Regions from separate parts of the Vibrio sp. R12-SW3-ISO1 genome, predicted to be linked through region 3. Evidence: predicted binding sites of a transcription regulator. Region 3 holds the regulator's gene; each other region holds the start of a gene.
What was found. The regulator CRP, encoded in region 3, controls carbon source genes, mostly activating them, when cyclic AMP is high. The targets are predictions, from matches to a motif close to TGTGANNNNNNTCACA.

Region 1: a site for CRP is predicted at 1,582-1,597, ahead of cdd (cytidine deaminase). Genes of this name have one in related genera too.
Region 2: a site for CRP is predicted at 3,870-3,885, ahead of rppH (RNA pyrophosphohydrolase). Genes of this name have one in related genera too.

The regions. Positions count from the first base shown of each region.
Region 1 covers NZ_JCBDGK010000046.1:48,800-54,607, forward strand. The annotation lists gene sbcB (exodeoxyribonuclease I) at 1-447, shown strand, start outside; gene AC6R0R_RS14215 (CidA/LrgA family protein) at 463-828, shown strand; gene AC6R0R_RS14220 (CidB/LrgB family autolysis modulator) at 828-1,505, shown strand; gene cdd (cytidine deaminase) at 1,712-2,599, shown strand; gene AC6R0R_RS14230 (cyclic di-GMP phosphodiesterase) at 2,748-3,977, opposite strand; gene purT (formate-dependent phosphoribosylglycinamide formyltransferase) at 4,165-5,340, shown strand; gene AC6R0R_RS14240 (thiopurine S-methyltransferase) at 5,439-5,808, opposite strand, start outside.
Region 2 covers NZ_JCBDGK010000039.1:34,412-40,219, forward strand. The annotation lists gene lgt (prolipoprotein diacylglyceryl transferase) at 1-95, opposite strand, end outside; gene AC6R0R_RS10415 (sulfite exporter TauE/SafE family protein) at 150-941, opposite strand; gene ptsP (phosphoenolpyruvate--protein phosphotransferase) at 950-3,196, opposite strand; gene rppH (RNA pyrophosphohydrolase) at 3,199-3,717, opposite strand; gene mutH (DNA mismatch repair endonuclease MutH) at 4,332-4,997, shown strand; gene AC6R0R_RS10435 (DUF6482 family protein) at 5,005-5,316, opposite strand; gene AC6R0R_RS10440 (NADP(H)-dependent aldo-keto reductase) at 5,460-5,808, shown strand, end outside.
Region 3 covers NZ_JCBDGK010000050.1:123,384-129,191, reverse strand. The annotation lists gene AC6R0R_RS16415 (SLBB domain-containing protein) at 1-190, opposite strand, end outside; gene AC6R0R_RS16410 (capsule assembly Wzi family protein) at 224-1,570, opposite strand; gene AC6R0R_RS16405 (phosphoribulokinase) at 1,896-2,765, shown strand; gene crp (cAMP-activated global transcriptional regulator CRP) at 3,023-3,655, shown strand; gene AC6R0R_RS16395 (DUF1338 domain-containing protein) at 3,811-4,611, opposite strand; gene astD (succinylglutamate-semialdehyde dehydrogenase) at 4,731-5,808, opposite strand, start outside.

The DNA.
Region 1 (5,808 bases), on a different contig from region 3:
GAGCAGTGCTTACAAAACCTCGCCACGCTTCGCCAACACCCAGAAATCCGCGAAAAGTTGATTGGCTTGTACAGTATTGAAAGAGAGTACGCTACTTCATCCGATGTGGATACTCAGTTGTATGACGGTTTCTTTTCTCCTGCCGACAAAGCAGCCATGGAGATCATTCGTCAAACGGATCCGCAGCAACTCGCAGGTCTAGACATTGAATTCAGTGATCCACGCATCGCCCCGCTGCTATTTCGCTACCGCGCACGCCACTACCCATGGACATTGGATGAAAAAGAGCAGCAGCAGTGGGCGGCGCATTGCCGCGAGTACTTCGAAAGTCACATTGAAGATTACATGATCAATCTGGAAAACTTAGCTCATGAACATGAAAGTGACGAAAAGAAAGTCGCTATCTTAAAATCGGTCTATCAATACGTTCAACAGTTGGTCTCTTAAGGCAACACCGCTCTTATGCCTCGTACTTTATTGCACTACTTCATCTCATTTGGCTTGATTTTTCTCTGCCTGATCGCCGGTCTTAATATTCAGCAATGGCTGGAGACCTCGATTCCCGGCAGCATCATCGGCATGCTTATTTTGTTCTCCTTAATGGCAAGCGGCTTGGTGCCCTCAAAGTGGGTCAAACCCGGTGCGACGCTGTTTATTCGCTATATGGTACTGCTGTTTGTGCCCATCAGTGTCGGCCTGATGGAGCACTTCGATCTGCTCTACCACAATGCGTGGCCAATTCTGGCAAGTGCGATAGGTGGCACGGCGATTGTCCTCGTCTCTCTGGGCTGGATGCTCGATCGCCTGCTTAAGCGAGGCGATCAATGATGTGGCTACTCGTGACTGTGGTGGTGTTTTTGAGTGCGCGTTGGGTGTGCAGTAGAGTCAACTCACCGTTAATGAACCCGCTTCTGGTCAGCCTAGCGGTTCTTATCCCGCTTCTGACTTGGCTAAACGTTCCTTTTGAAACCTATTACGAAAGCAATCACTGGATCAATCTCCTGCTGCAGCCTGCGGTTGTCGCCTTGGCCTACCCACTGTATGAGCAGCTCCCTCAAATTCGGGCCAATTGGCGCATCATTATGTTGGCATGCGGCGTGGGTAGCGTCCTGTCAATGGCGACGGCCAGTCTGATTGCCGTTAGCCTAGACACCGACTTAACCTTGATCGCCAGTTTGCTCGGCAAATCGGTAACCACGCCGATTGCGATGGAAGTCTCTAGCCATTTGGGCGGCGAACCCGCGATTGCAGCGATCTTAGTGCTGTTGGTCGGCTTGTTTGGGGCAATTTTCGCCTACCCTATCTACGGGCTGTTAAACATCACCCACCCAATTGCAAAGGGTCTGACCATGGGCACCGTCTCACATGCCCTTGGCACCGCGACCTGTGCGGAGAAAAACGCGCAAGATGCTGCGTTTAGCTCTCTGGCTCTGGTGGTATGTGGCGTGATCACCTCCATATTGGCACCGTCATTTTTCGCTGTGGCGCTCTGGTTATCGCACTAGCTGCGGCTAGGCAGTGCGCCAAAATTGTGTGACATCACTCATCTATCAGTAAATTTGCACTCGTTACAAACGTAAGTGTGATTTTTATCACTGTATTGTTTGGTGCGTCGCATAGAATGATTGTCCAGTATCACAAGATGTCAACAACCTAGCTATGTTTTCCCTAGCATCGAGCTTGACTCTGAAATAACAACAAAGGATTCACTATGACCAGCCGCATAGAACAAGCCCTGACACAGCTCCCTAGCGACGTTGCCGATTACCTCAAACCCATCGTGCTGAGCGAGTCATTTGATGCCACCCTGTCAGCCGACCAATTTGAGCAGTTAAAAAACATCAGCGGTAAAAGCGATGCCGATACGCGAGTGATGCTCTTGCCTGTCGCGGCGGCGTTTTCCTACGCCCCCCTGTCTAAATTCTACGTGGGCGCGATTGTGCGCGGCTTAACGGGTCGCTTATATTTCGGTGCCAACGTTGAGATTGCCGGTGTGCAACTCGGTCAAACGGTACACGCCGAGCAGTGTGCCATCAGCCACGCGTGGATGAAAGGCGAGCAAGGCATTTCTGACATCACCATCAACTACAGCCCTTGCGGCCACTGTCGTCAGTTTATGAATGAACTGTCGACGGCAAAAGAGCTCACGGTTCAATTGCCTGAACGTGAAGGCAAGACTCTGCACGATTATCTGCCAGAAGCCTTTGGTCCTAGCGATCTCGGTATTGAGTCGGGTTTGATGTCTGAGGTCAATCACGGCTATCACAGTGAAGAGGGTGACGAGTTGGTACAAGCAGCACTGAAAGCACTGAATATGAGCCACTCACCTTACACTCACAACCTGAGCGGTGTCGCACTCAAAACCACCGATGGGTCGACCTATCTCGGTGCGTACGCTGAAAACGCCGCGTTCAACCCAAGCTTGCCACCACTGCAAGTCGCGTTAATTCAACTGTTGATGGCCGGAAAATCCTTCAGTGACATTGAATCTGGTGCCTTGGCAGAAATGGCTGAGGGAGGAATCAGCCACCTGGCCGACACGCAAGCGACCCTTGAAGTATTAGGACCAGATATTCCACTGACCTATCTTGCGATCTAAGCTTTAACGCCGACAAATTGTGCTCGATAAAAAAGCGCCTTTTATCCACATAACGTGAGTAAAAGGCGCTTTTTCTGTTTACGGTGGCAGTGTTGCCGCGAAGACCTATTCTGCCTACAACGAAAAGTAGCGGCTCACTATCGAGGCATCAAACGTCAAAGAACGGCGTCGCATCCACTTCTAGCTGACTTGGCGCAATCGCTTTGGCAATCTTGACGCTGCTGCGCTTGAGATCGACAAAAGCCACATCGACATAATGCTTGTTCTTACGCGAGTAAAAACACTTCACTTCCGGTTTCAGCGGCTCAGATTCATTGGATGTCCAGACAATGCCCACTCGCCCATCACTGAGTTCGACTAACGCCCCCACTGGGTACATACCGATACAGTTGATGAACTTATACACCAAGTCACGATCGAGGTGATTGGGCGTGAGGCTCAATAGAATTTTAAACGCCTCTGCCGAGCTCATTCCGCGCTTGTAGACGCGATCCGCGGTGAGGGCATCGTAGATATCCACAATGCAACTCATGCGACCGTGCAGTGGAATTTCATCCCCTTTAAGGCCATTCGGGTAGCCGTTGCCGTCCAGTTTTTCGTGATGCATCAGACAGACATCACGGCTCACATCACTGAGCCCAGTCACGGACATGATCATATCTTTCGCAAACACTTGATGAAGCTTCATGTGCTCAAATTCTTCCGGTGTTAAGCGTGCCGGTTTGTGCAGCACCTTATCATCCACCTTCACTTTGCCCACATCATGAATAATGCCGCCGATCGCCATCTCTTTGAGCATCTCTCTTGGCAATTGCAGATGTTTACCAAAGGTCACCAATAAGGTGGCCACATTGACCGAATGCTCCAATAGATACTCGTCCTTGTTGCGCAGCGCTGAAACACATTGCAGCGCATCGGAGTCCACCAGCGCCGATTCAATCAAATCTTCCGCCCAATCATCAAACTCATCGACATGGACCGTTTTACCATCAAAAGTTTGGGTCAATACGCGATGAGCAAGCCCTTTGGCTTCACGAATAATATTGCTCGCTTTCTTCTGCATGGAAAAACGGCTTTTGGCTTTACGCTTAACTGCCTCGGTCTTCACCGATTCTACCGCCGCAGGTGGCGCAATGTTGTGCGAGTCATCGATTGGCTCTTGCACGGGTTTAAAAGTGCAACCTTTAGCAGACAAACTTTCGTCAACCCAAGCGAATTGGATACCATTTTTGATCAGTTGATTGACGGCTTGCTCTGACGGGACGCGCCCAGCATTTGCTAGGTTCACCTTTTTGTTGTCTTCCAGTGCGGTGACAAACATACCGACGGTTAGAGTGTCGATTGGAATTTTGATGGAATTATTAGGATCGTATTGCATTCTTATTTGATGATTACTCTACAACAAGTCACTTTAAGATTATAACTCTGATTTATGCTACACGCCCAACAAATACATGCAAGAGTCCTAATATAAGTCACAAAATTGAGATAGACGCAAACGTTTGCCTTTTGAGATCTATCCTCGTATGATCAGCGCCAAATTCTACATCTCTAAAAGGTTGATTATGTTTGGTACAGCGACTCGTCAAAATGCAACGCGTGTTCTTCTCCTCGGCTCAGGTGAACTGGGTAAGGAAGTCGCCATTGAGTGTCAGAGACTGGGCTTAGAAGTCATCGCGTGTGACCGCTATGAAGATGCTCCTGCTATGCAAGTCGCGCATCGCAGTTACACACTAGACATGCTTGACGGCGACGCACTGCAAGCCATCATCGACAAAGAGCAACCTCACTATGTCGTGCCAGAAATTGAAGCGATCGCTACCGACAAGCTGGTGGAGCTTGAAGCGCGTGGTCTCAATGTCGTGCCGAGTGCGAAAGCCACACAGTTGACTATGAACCGCGAAGGCATTCGCCGCCTAGCCGCAGAAACGCTCTCTCTGACCACCTCTCCATACCGATTTGCCGACAACTATGACGAATTCACCGCAGCGATGGAGGCGGTCGGTCTGCCATGCGTGTGCAAGCCTGTGATGAGCTCATCGGGTAAAGGACAAAGCGTCATTAAGACCGATGCAGACATCGAAAAAGCCTGGGCATACGCTCAAGATGGCGGCCGCACTGGCGCAGGTCGCGTGATTGTTGAAGGCTTTATTGATTTTGATTACGAAATCACCCTCCTGACGGTACGCGCCGTTGACGGCGTTCATTTCTGCGCCCCAATTGGGCATCGCCAAGAAGATGGCGATTACCGTGAGTCTTGGCAGCCACAAATCATGTCCGATAAGGCGCTAAAAGCGGCGCAGCATGCGGCGCAAAGCGTTGTCGATGCATTAGGCGGCTACGGCATTTTTGGTGTCGAACTCTTTATCAAAGGCGACACGGTGATTTTTAATGAAGTTTCGCCGCGCCCACACGATACCGGCCTGGTCACTTTGATGTCACAAGACAGTTCAGAGTTCGCACTGCATGTCCGCGCGTTCACCGGCATGCCAATCAGCAGCATTACTCAATACGGCCCTGCTGCATCTGCCGTCGTGGTAGGTCAAGGCACCTCACAAGACATCCGTTTTGAAGGCATGCAACAGGCACTCAGCGCGCCTCAAACCCAGCTGCGTTTATTCGGTAAACCTGATATCAACGGTCGCCGCCGTCTTGGCGTTGCGATTACACGCCGTGACACCATTGAGCAAGCCATCGAGAGCGCCGTCGAAGCGGCCGGTAAGATCAAGGTGATTTACTGATAGGTTCACGCCTCCCTCTATTTAAATAATAAAAAACTCTGGTCCGTAATGGCCAGAGTTTTTTATTTTCGCCGATTGTCAGAGTTCCGATCGTCGCCTCATGATGGCGCTTGAATCAAATAAACCTCTTCGGCAAAGCGTGACAAACCGCGCTTCGCAATTTTTGGATGGCGCTCGTCGGCATCATCTCGATAGAGCTTAGTCACTTGATACCCCTCAAACAGGGCACGAACTTCCTGCTCGGCAACACTAAATGGGGGCCCCGCCATCTCTGATTGAGGATAATCTAAGGTGACCAGTAAAATCCGCCCACCGGGTTTAAGTAACGACTGAATTCTTGCCACATAGTCGACACGCATCTCTTCAGGCAGCGCCACTAAGGCTGCGCGGTCATAGACCAAATCGACCGGTTTGACGGGCGCGGTAAAGACGTCTCCGGTGTAGATAGAGAGCTCATCGAATTGAAAC
Region 2 (5,808 bases), on a different contig from region 3:
ACCAAGTACATCAAGCCGTACCAACGGATAGAGAGTGGGCCAATGGAGAGTAATACCGGATCAATATTTGGAAAGTCTAGATATCCCTGGGACATAGGAGAGATTCTCTTGTGGTGTTCAATAAGTTCAAGATAGAAGTTGAGAGTGCGTCACAGTAGCATAGTTCCCGCAACGAACATTAAAAACAGTGCAAATATTTTTTTCAGCCTCGTGGTTGGCATACTGGTCGCTAATGTCGCACCAAAACGAGTGGTCAACATTGAGGTGGAGGCGATCGCCACTAAGGCCGGTAAATAGACATAGCCGAGGCTACCCGCAGGCAGAGCTTGTGCCTGCATGCCGTTAAGAATAAACCCCAACATACCCGAGATTGCCAATACACAGCCACAGACTGATGATGAACCAACCGCTTTTCTCATTTCAATCCCATGACGATTGAGAAACGGTACCGACAATGACCCACCACCGATCCCGGCCAGACTCGACACCACACCAATCCCCATCCCCGTCGAGAACGTTGCCGCGTGTCCTGGCATTTCTCTCGTTTGAGTCGCTTTGAGAGAAAACAGCATTTGCAAAGAGAGCATCAGAACAATGCCTCCAAACACTTTGGGTAAGTAAGCGGCCGGTATCCACTCTGCGACGTGCGCGCCAAGAAAGCCGCCAATCACCACACCGGGCATCAGCCACTTGATGACGAACATATCGACATTACCGAGTTTAAAGTGGTTGAGGGCCGATGAGCCGGAAGTGATGATAATCGATGCAAGCGAGGTCGCGAGGGCCATGTGCATGGCGATATCAGGATCAATCCCCGCCAATGGAAGTAAGAAAAGCAACGAGGGGACGACAATCAAACCGCCGCCAATGCCAAGTAAGCCCGCCATCATGCCGACAAAGGCACCGAGTACCAGCAATAAGCCAAGAAATACTACAAACACTGCCTATCCTATCGTTTACCTGCGCGAATAAAGCCGGCAAAACCTTTCTGCTCAAAAAAGGCCTGCATCATAGCATAGATGTCTTTTCCATAAGCTTGTGACAGCGCATTTTGCGCCAAATGTTGCAGTTCATCGACCTGAGTATGTCTGAGGAGATATTTGATCTTAGCGACATTCGAGGTATTCATACTCAGGCTTCGATACCCCAAGCCCACCATCAACATCGCCCCGATCGGATCGCCCGCCAATTCACCACAGATGCACACCGGAATGCCTAACTCATCGCAGGTACGGCGAATGTGATCCAGTGCCATCACCACCGATGGATGCATAGATTCATAGACATCGGCCACGCGTGAATTATTGCGATCCACCGCCAACAGGTATTGGGTTAAGTCGTTCGTCCCGATAGAGACAAAATCGACTTTCTCGGCAATCATCGGAAGCAGATAAATCATCGAAGGCACTTCAATCATGACGCCAATTTGCGGCATGCTCAGTCGCTCATCGAGCAGTTTGACTTCTTGATAAGCCCGCTCAATCAGCGTGATGGCATCATCCAACTCCTGCGCCCCTGATACCATAGGCAGCAAAATACTTAAGTTGTGATGCGTCGTGCTCGCGCGTAGCATCGCGCGTATCTGCATCAAGAAAATATCGGGATGATCTAAGGTAAAACGGATACCGCGCCAACCAAGAAATGGATTGTCCTCTTCAATCGGCAGATAGGGTAAGGCTTTATCCCCGCCGATATCAAGCGTGCGCATCACCACTCGTTTGTCTGGATAACTATTGAGTACCGCTTGATACTGCTGGGTTTGCTCTTCTTCCGAAGGAAAACGGTGCTGAAGCAAAAAAGAAATTTCGGTTCGATAGAGGCCAACCCCATCAACGCCCTGATTGATGGCAATGTTGGTGTCTGCGCTCAGACCAGCATTGAGCATCACTTCCACTCGTTCACCATCCTGAGTGCAAGCCGGAGCTTGAATGGTCTGATTGACCAAGTTAGACAGCTCCGCCTCTTCGTTGACCAGCGCGCGATACTCTCTCAGTAACTGTTTACTCGGTGAAATCAGAATCTTACCGCTGTAACCGTCGACAATCCCCTGCTTACCATTGATCGCTTTGAGATTGAGGTTTACGCCCATCACGGCCGGAATACCGAGCGCACGCGACAAAATCGCGGCGTGCGAGTTCGCCGCGCCCTCTAAGGCAATCACCGCCAGTAACTTATCTTTAGGGATAGAGGCGAGCAAAGAAGCGGTCAGTTCACGCACCACGAGGATGATTGGGCGCTCAATCAATTGCTGCTCTTTGTTGGTATTGTGCAAGAAAAACAGTAAGCGTTGACCTAGCTCGCGAATGTCTTGCGCTCTTTCTCGTAGATAGAGATCCGACATACGGGCAAAACGGTTCGAGTAGGACTCGACCACTTGTCTCAGCGCCCAGTCAGCTCTATCGCCTTTTTGGATTTGCGACTTGAGATCTTTGCGCAACATGGGATCGTTAAGCAAATGAGTAAAGAGGTCAAAAATGGCTAAAGCGTCTTTGTTGATTTCACTGTCGAGCTTTTTACGCATACGACGAAAATCGCCGAGCGCTTCTTCAATCGCCAGTAAGAGCCACTCTTGCTCTCGTTCGATATCCAGTGTTGAGGCTGGGTAGACCTCAGATAACTCTGGCTGAGTATCGTCCCACCAGAACTCACCAATGGCCACACCACTTGAGGCAGGCAGCCCTCGAATCGCTTGCTGCTTTTTCTCTAATCGCCAATGACCTTGGGTTTGAGCATGGGCAATAATCACCGCAAGCTGCGCCGCTAGGGTAACAAGGAAGGACTCCTCCATTTCGTCAAACTGACGCGGCGTCTTTTGCTGCACCACCAAAACACCCAACACTTGCTTACGGTGGATAATCGGTGTGCCAAGGAAGCTGTGATAAATCTCTTCACCCAGCTCGGAGAAGTATTTGAAATCCGGGTGTTTGGAGGCTTCAGCGAGGTTGAGCGGCTCAGCACTGCGCTTGACCAAACCTACCAAGCCCTCTTCAAAGCGGATATGAATTTTATCCCCTTTAAAGCGCAGACCTTGAGTCGCCATCAGCTCAAGGCGCTGCATTTCTTCATTTGCAAGATAGACAGTACAACACTCCGTACTCATCGCGTTGCACGTTTGCTTAACCAATACATCTAAGGCCTGATGCACATCATCGACCTTAGAAACTTGTTCAACTATTTCCCTTAGTTGAGACAGCATGTCTATCCTCTTTTGTGTTTACGTTTGCCTTTCGTCCTGCGTTCTTTGAACGGCATTGCCATCGAGGCGAACTCTTTCATTGCGCGGCGATACACATCACGCTTGAAAGAAACCACTTGTCGCACCGGATACCAATAACTTACCCAACGCCAACCATCAAATTCAGGGGAACTCCCGTGCTGCATATTGATCTTTGCTTCATCGCAATCTAGCCGCAGGAGGAACCATTTCTGTTTTTGCCCGATACAAACAGGTTTTGAGTCCCATCGAACCAGCCGTTTGGGTAATTTATACCTTAACCAATGACGACTCGTTGCCACTATGGTGACATCACTCTTTGTTAAACCCACTTCTTCATACAGTTCCCGATACATTGCTTGCTCGGGAGTCTCACCGTCGTCAATTCCCCCTTGAGGAAACTGCCAAGAATGTTGTCCGTATCGTTTAGCCCAGAATACCTGACCATGGTTGTTACAGATTACAATTCCCACATTTAAGCGGTAACCATCGCCATCTATCACTGGCCACCCTCTAGTAAAATCTTTTATTACAGTGATTTTTCCACATATCCCCAATCGGAGCAAACTTCCTATTGTGACTCACACTCAATTTATGGCGTCACGCACCTACTCTGCATATTTTTCGGTCAATCCTACAGTTATTCACACAGTTGTGAGACATGGCCCACATTTATTCACCTTTTCTGTGTATAACTATGTGAAGAATCTCGGTTCAACTGATCATTTTCCCGCCAAGCCTCACCTAGCAAAATAAAACAGAAAGAACGTTACGCAAAAAAACCATTTAAAAACAATACAATAGAAGAAGACAGCTTATTACCAATCCCTTTTTATCTGACATATTTAACGCACAACACAGATCGGTTAAAGATCCACCACAGGACACTTTATCCACACAGACAAGGTGTAAAATAACAACAACCGCAGAAATCAAGCCTAAAACAGCCCTAAAACCCCTGTTAATTGATCCAGATATTAAAAATATTGCTTAATGTCGATGAAATTCTGTGGATAAGTTTATTTAGTAGGATCTTTCACCACTTGGGATCCCAAGCAAGATTTCATCGCTCGAATGGATTCGATACAATGTCTCACCACCTTAAGGAATCGTATTGATGAAACCAGCCCCACACTCCGAGCAAGAACTGTTTGAACGAGCTAGCCAAATCGCAGGGCTCACTTTTGCAGAGCTCGCCCAGGAAGCCCAGATGACGGTGCCGGCAAATCTACAGCGTGACAAAGGCTGGGTCGGTCAATTACTGGAATGGCATTTAGGCGCAACCGCAGGCAGCAAACCACAGCAAGACTTTGAGCATCTCGGGATTGAACTTAAGACCATTCCCATCAGTTATAGCGGTAAGCCACTGGAAACCACCTTTGTTTGTGTCGCCCCCTTAACGGGAGTGCATGGTTTAACATGGGAAAACAGCCACGTAAGAAACAAGTTATCACGGGTACTGTGGGTGCCGGTTGAGGGGGAGCGCGAAATTCCACTAGCAGAGCGGCGTGTTGGCTCCCCGCTTTTGTGGTCGCCAAGTGTCGAAGAAGAACGTCAACTGCAAGCGGACTGGGAAGAGCTGATGGAGATGATCGTACTTGGTCAAGTCAGCCACATTACCGCTAAGCACGGTGAAGTCCTGCAAATCAGACCGAAAGCCGCCAACAGTCGAGTCTCAACCGACGCCTACGGCGCAACAGGAAAACGCATCAAGACGCTACCTCGCGGCTTTTACTTGCGTACGCAATTTACCGCCAACATACTCGCTCGTCATTTTATTTAGCGCCAGCTCAATGCGTCGTGAGCGACAACGCCACATCGTGAAAACGAGGTCCACTGCCCGAGCCACACTCATCATAGGTGTTGTGCAATCTTAAGTAGGCGCGCTCAACACCGAGTTTCAACAGCGCCTCTCTCACCTGCTCTATCGAATCAAAATGAAGGGGTTCTTCTCCTTCTCTGATGGGTTCGAGCTTATGCTTGTATTCCACCGCTAACAAGTATTGCGATACATCGGAACATCCGATAACGAACACCTTGGGCGGCTGATAACTCTCTTTGTGATCGCCGTGGATCCATTTATCTAACTGAACTTTTTGCATCGCGCACCTTCATCCCTTAAAAACCTGGATCTCTTAAAGATAGTCAAGACGCAGAATTTTGCGAAATTGTTAATAAACCCTATATCCACCAGCCACACCTTGCCCTATATTGGAGTTATCTCCACTGGAAACTAGGAAGGTTCATGCAATACAACAAGTTACCGCACTCATCTCTCGAAGTCAGTCAGATTGCTCTTGGAACCATGACCTTTGGTGAACAGAACACAGAGCAAGACGCATTCAGTCAGCTAGATTATGCCTTAGAGCGTGGCGTCAACTTTATTGATACCGCCGAAATGTACCCGGTACCGCCCAAAGCGCAAAGCCAGGGGTTAACCGAAACCTATATTGGCAACTGGCTCAAAAAATCAGGTAAGCGTGAGAAAGTCATTTTAGCGACCAAAGTCGCCGGTCCACGTAGCGTGCCTTATATCCGTGACAACATGAGGCTCGACTGGCGTAACATTCACCAAGCCATTGATGATAGCTTGC
Region 3 (5,808 bases):
CTGACGCTGGAGCCTGTGATGAGGATTCAAGGAGCGACAAGTCAACCCCATACTGGCGTGCCAGTTGCTCCTGCTGAGATTTCGGTAGCTTCTTGAATTGTTCTATTTGAGCTGGTGTAGGCTGATTGGCCAATGAAACTTGACTAATCAAAGTAATGCCTAGTAGTACCAGGTAGTTAAACACCTTCATACAATTTTAGGTCCCTTGCAAACTAATGGTAGGTTAGTAACGATACTCATAACCAAATGAAAAAATAGGCTCATTGTTAGAATAGGTATCCGAGACTACGTCTCGATAGCCCACTCCCAAGTTAAACATCCCTTGCAGATAAGGGATGTAGTAGTCGGTTTTCATCACCCTCTCTTGACCGTTGCTCGAACCTGAATCTCGAGCAACGATACTTAGCCGATGATCATTGGCCAATTGAGCATAAACAGCGACAGATTGACTGTTTCCCCAACTCAATGAGGTCAAGTCACTGATTAACTCATACTCTTTGGGATGAAGTACTTTAACGCAAGCTTCGTCAACATGCTGACTCTCTAAAACCAACGTCCAATCAATATCAAGCAAACGTCTATGACCTTCCCACCCCACAACAAAAGACTGGGTCTCCTGTCCAAAGGACACCTTTTGAAAGGACGCAAACATTGCATGACTGAGCTCAAAAACTTTTGGAAGAGGAACTTTGAAATCAACGCCAAATGAACGGTACGAGGCGCTGGAATCGAAGTCAGTGGATTCGTGATAGTTCAATGACACTTCTGCAAAATTAAACGGTTTCATTGAAAAGCGGTTAGACCATAAGTAGTCCGCCTCACTATCCGTTTCAGAGATGACACTATCCAGTTGCCAATAGCCTAATAGTCCCTGATTGTTTGATACCCATGACACTGATAAAGAAGGCGTCGAATTCCCATATGTGCCTAATTGTAAATTATGTTGCCATGTCGGCCCCCACCAACGTTCAAGGTATCCCAATGCAACTAACGAGTAACCAACATTAAAGGCAATATACGAACCGCTAAAGTCAATATCTTGATCATACTCTATGGGTAGCAAATCTTGCTGGGATATCCTTTGGTTTACGTAGTTCAAATTAAGTCTGTACGCAAAACGGTCATCTAGATGATCATAGCTAGAGTAAATTCCCCAACTATCACTATCATTAGCGCCATATCCTAAAGACACTAGCGGCCCTGTCTGGTACTTCACTTTCGACATGAATTTACCACGTCCATATTGCGCATTACTCATTGAATGCCGCAACTGTCGATTTGCTACTAAGGCTTGTTCATCTGATATATGATTGTTGGCGAGATCATCGCCGATGCTAAGCCAACGTAGAGGAAATGTACTAACGGGAGAGTTCATCAGGCCAATATTTGAGAGTTGATTGAGTGATGCTCTTAGGAAAGGGTCATGGGACTCTAGCCATGGTGACGCTTTTACACCAAAGGGAAGACAGAAAAGAGACAACACCCACATTAAACCGAAAAATACTTGCAGTGTTACCTCTGAAAACGTGTCTTTTATAAAGAACCGACGTCCTAAACATCCATTTACCACAACTAGAACCTTTGATTCTCTTTGAATCCCACTGACATAACCTATAATTATTATTAGCTTATTAGAATTTTGGTTTTCGATGAAATGGTGAACTAGCTACAAATAAGCACGCCCGATCATACTGCATCAATCACAAAGATATGCAGTATATAGAGTATTAACATATCAATAAAGTACTTCCCTTCTCATTATACTACGTAGTTAAAATGCAACTTGCGAAAATAAGAATACTGACGAGTAGCAAACTGCTCAAGGGGCACACTCGCCTTCGTTTTGGTGATATAGTGCGAACATACAAGGACAGGTATTACACATAAGGTTTGTCATGTCAGCAAAACACCCCATTATTGCCGTAACGGGCTCTTCCGGTGCGGGCACAACCACGACCTCTGAAGCGTTTCGCAAAATGTTTAACATGATGCGCGTGAAACCGGCTTGGGTGGAAGGGGACAGTTTCCACCGCTTTACGCGCCCAGAAATGGATGTCGAGATCCGCAAAGCGCGCGAGCAAGGACGCCACATCAGCTACTTTGGTCCGCAGGCGAACGACTTCCCTGCGCTGTCTGAGTTTTTTAAGCAGTATGGCAATGAAGGCACAGGGCAAATTCGTCGCTACTTGCACACCTTCGATGAAGCCGTGCCCTACAATCAAATGCCGGGTACCTTCACGCCGTGGCAAGATTTGCCGGAAAATTCTGACGTGCTGTTCTACGAAGGACTGCATGGCGGCGTGGTGGATGGTGAGGTCAACGTCGCCCAACACGTCGACTTTTTGATTGGCATGGTGCCGATTGTGAACTTGGAGTGGATTCAAAAATTCGTCCGTGACACGCGCGATCGCGGTCACTCACGCGAAGCGGTAATGGACTCGATTGTCCGCTCGATGGATGACTACCTCAACTACATTACCCCGCAATTTTCGCGTACCCACATCAACTTCCAACGCGTGCCGACCGTCGATACGTCCAACCCACTTAACGCTAAAGGCATCCCAAGTTTAGATGAAAGCTTTGTGGTGATCCGCCTGCGCGGCATCAAACAGGTCGACTTCCCATATCTGCTCGCTATGATTGATGGCTCTTTCATGTCGCGCCACAACACTATTGTCGTGCCGGGGGGTAAGATGAGTTTTGCGATGGAGCTCATCGTCAGACCTATCCTACAGCAGCTTATCGAGACGGGTAAAATTGGCTAGCGATCAGTCCTAAGACCCGTTTACTTGTCATACCGTGATCATGTGCACATTTTTGCGTAAACAATCACCAACTTGACACGATTAAAATCAAGAAATCCCTTTTGAAAAAGGCTACTATTTGTAACCGAAACAAAGATGGCTTGCAGCATTGAATAAGTGCTCTTATCCTAAAAAGCCTTGTTCAAGGCTTCGCGCCTTTTACTGGCGCGACAAAAATGGAAAGCGGCAAGCGTACCCTGCAGAGGAAGTGAGATATTATGGTTCTAGGTAAACCTCAAACCGATCCAACATTAGAGTGGTTCCTGTCACATTGTCATATTCATAAGTACCCATCAAAAAGCACATTGATCCACGCCGGTGAGAAAGCAGAGACGCTTTACTACATCGTCAAAGGCTCTGTGGCGGTACTGATTAAAGACGAAGAAGGTAAGGAAATGATCCTTTCTTACCTAAACCAAGGTGACTTTATCGGTGAACTTGGTCTATTTGAAGAAGATCAAGAGCGTACCGCTTGGGTTCGCGCTAAATCACCTTGTGAAGTTGCAGAGATCTCATTCAAGAAGTTCCGTCAGCTTATCCAAGTCAACCCTGACATCCTAATGCGTCTATCTGCGCAAATGGCAAGCCGCCTACAAGTGACGAGCCAGAAAGTCGGTGACCTCGCCTTCCTAGACGTGACAGGCCGCATCGCGCAAACGCTACTTAACCTAGCGAAACAGCCAGATGCAATGACGCACCCAGACGGCATGCAAATCAAGATCACTCGTCAAGAGATCGGTCAGATTGTCGGCTGTTCACGCGAGACCGTTGGCCGTATCTTGAAGATGCTTGAAGAGCAAAACCTGATCTCCGCCCACGGTAAAACCATCGTCGTCTACGGCACGCGATAGGGTATTAGAGGCGAGTTCCTAGTGGCTAGTTCCTAGAGAAAACCTTTAAAGATTAAGAAAGCCACCCTGTCTACCAGCGGTGGCTTTTTATTTACCACTACCTATTACCCATCACCCATTTCACCAGCCCCCCTCTAGGAACTAGCAACTAGGCACTAGGAACTTCCCCCATCCGTACTCTCAAATATCTTATCCGCTGAAGCCGCGACAAACCCTGGGTAGAGCTCACCATTACTCATCGGATAGCGTTTGGCGAATTCGTAGAAGCCACCTGGGGTCACTTGCGTACCGTCACTAAAGCTCACCTCGACTTTGTCTGCCATGGTGGACGATTGCTCAAGCAGTACCTCTGGTGAGCCTTTCACTTCGCCGCCCGACTCATTGATGACAAAACCCGCTTGGCGCAGGTGCTCATTCACCGCCGCGACCTCGTCAAATGCCTTGAGCTGATTAACGCTTACGGTGAAATGGTTAGCCCCATAGCCGTGCGCCGCAAGCCATGCTGCGTACTCACTCTCTTGGGCGAGGGTTTGAAAATCTTCATAGCTGAGATCCCACAAACGGCCCGCATACAAAAACTCATGGCTTTGCAGTGCGGATGCCTCCACTTGTGCCACCAGCTTGCTGACAATGCGTTGCAGCGGCGCTGAGCACTCTTCGACTTTCAGCTCACTGATGAACACTTTTGGCAACGTCGGATCGGCGTGCTCGTAGTGCTTGGCGACCAAGTGTTTGCTCTCAAAAAGATAATCACCACACGCTTGGTAACCCAGCGCAATAAATGGCGCAGCCAATGTCTCGATACCGAGCGGCGCGATGTTAAAGGTGCGCAGCGCAATATGGTCATTGATCAGCGGCTCATCTTCTTCTAAAAGCTGATGAACCTTGGCCGCTTGAGGGCATAGACGGGAAATATAGTCTTGCCACAGTAAATCGAACAGTTGAGCAGGCGTCATAACGTCTCCATGTTAATCGTGAAGCTGAATCGTAAAGCTAGTTCTTTAAAAGAATGGCTTAATCACAAACCTAGCAATGAATCGAACACCTTGGGCTCCAAGTGAGCCCAAGGTGCCTCTTACAGTTCTACACCCGGGCTTAACGCCTCAGGCAGCAAGGTGTGCTCGCCTTCCATCGATGCCATAGGGTAAGCGCAATAGTCCGCAGCGTAGTAAGCACTTGGGCGAAGGTTGCCCGAGGCGCCCGGTCCGCCAAACGGCGCATCGCCACTCGCCCCAGTTAATTGGCGGTTGCGATTGACGATCCCTGCACGAATGTGGTCAACAAAGTAGGCCCACTCATCATCATCGGTGGACACCAGCCCAGCAGAGAGGCCAAAGCGGGTGTCATTGGCCAGCTCAACCGCGCGCTCAAGACCTTGATAACGCACCACTTGCAGCAGCGGGCCAAAATACTCTTCATCTGGCAGCGCGTCGATGGCCGTGACATCAATAATCCCCGGAGTGACAAACGCTGCCTCGCCCGCTTTCGCTTCCACCAAGCTCACACCACCAAGGCTCTGCAAGTTCGCCTGTGCGTTGAGGATAAAGTGTGCCGCAGCTTTCGAAATTTGTGGGCCCATAAAAGGCGCTGGCTCTGCAAACGGCTGATCGACGCGCAGCTTGCGTGTGGCCTCAACCAAGCGATTAACCAAAGCATCGCCTTTGTCGCCCACAGGCACATAGAGACGACGCGCGCAGGTACAGCGCTGCCCAGCACTGATAAAGGCCGATTGCAAAATGGTGTAGACCGTCGCGTCCAGCTCACCGTAGTGCTCACTGATGACCATAGGGTTGTTGCCGCCCATCTCCAGTGCCAGCATCTTGTCTGGCTGACCGGCAAATTGGCGATGCAGCAGATGACCTGTATTGGCGCTACCAGTAAACAGCAGGCCATCAATGCCTTTCGACTCTGCTAGCGCAATGCCCGTCTCTTTGCCCCCTTGGACTAAATTGATCACGCCCGCAGGCAATCCAGCTTGTTGCCACAGCTTCATCGCTAGTTCACCGGTCAGCGGCGTTTGCTCTGACGGCTTGAACACCACAGTATTGCCCGCCAGCAGTGCTGGGACAATGTGACCATTGGGCAAATGACACGGGAAGTTATACGGACCAAACACCGCCATCACACCCAACGGGCGATGGCGCAGCACAATT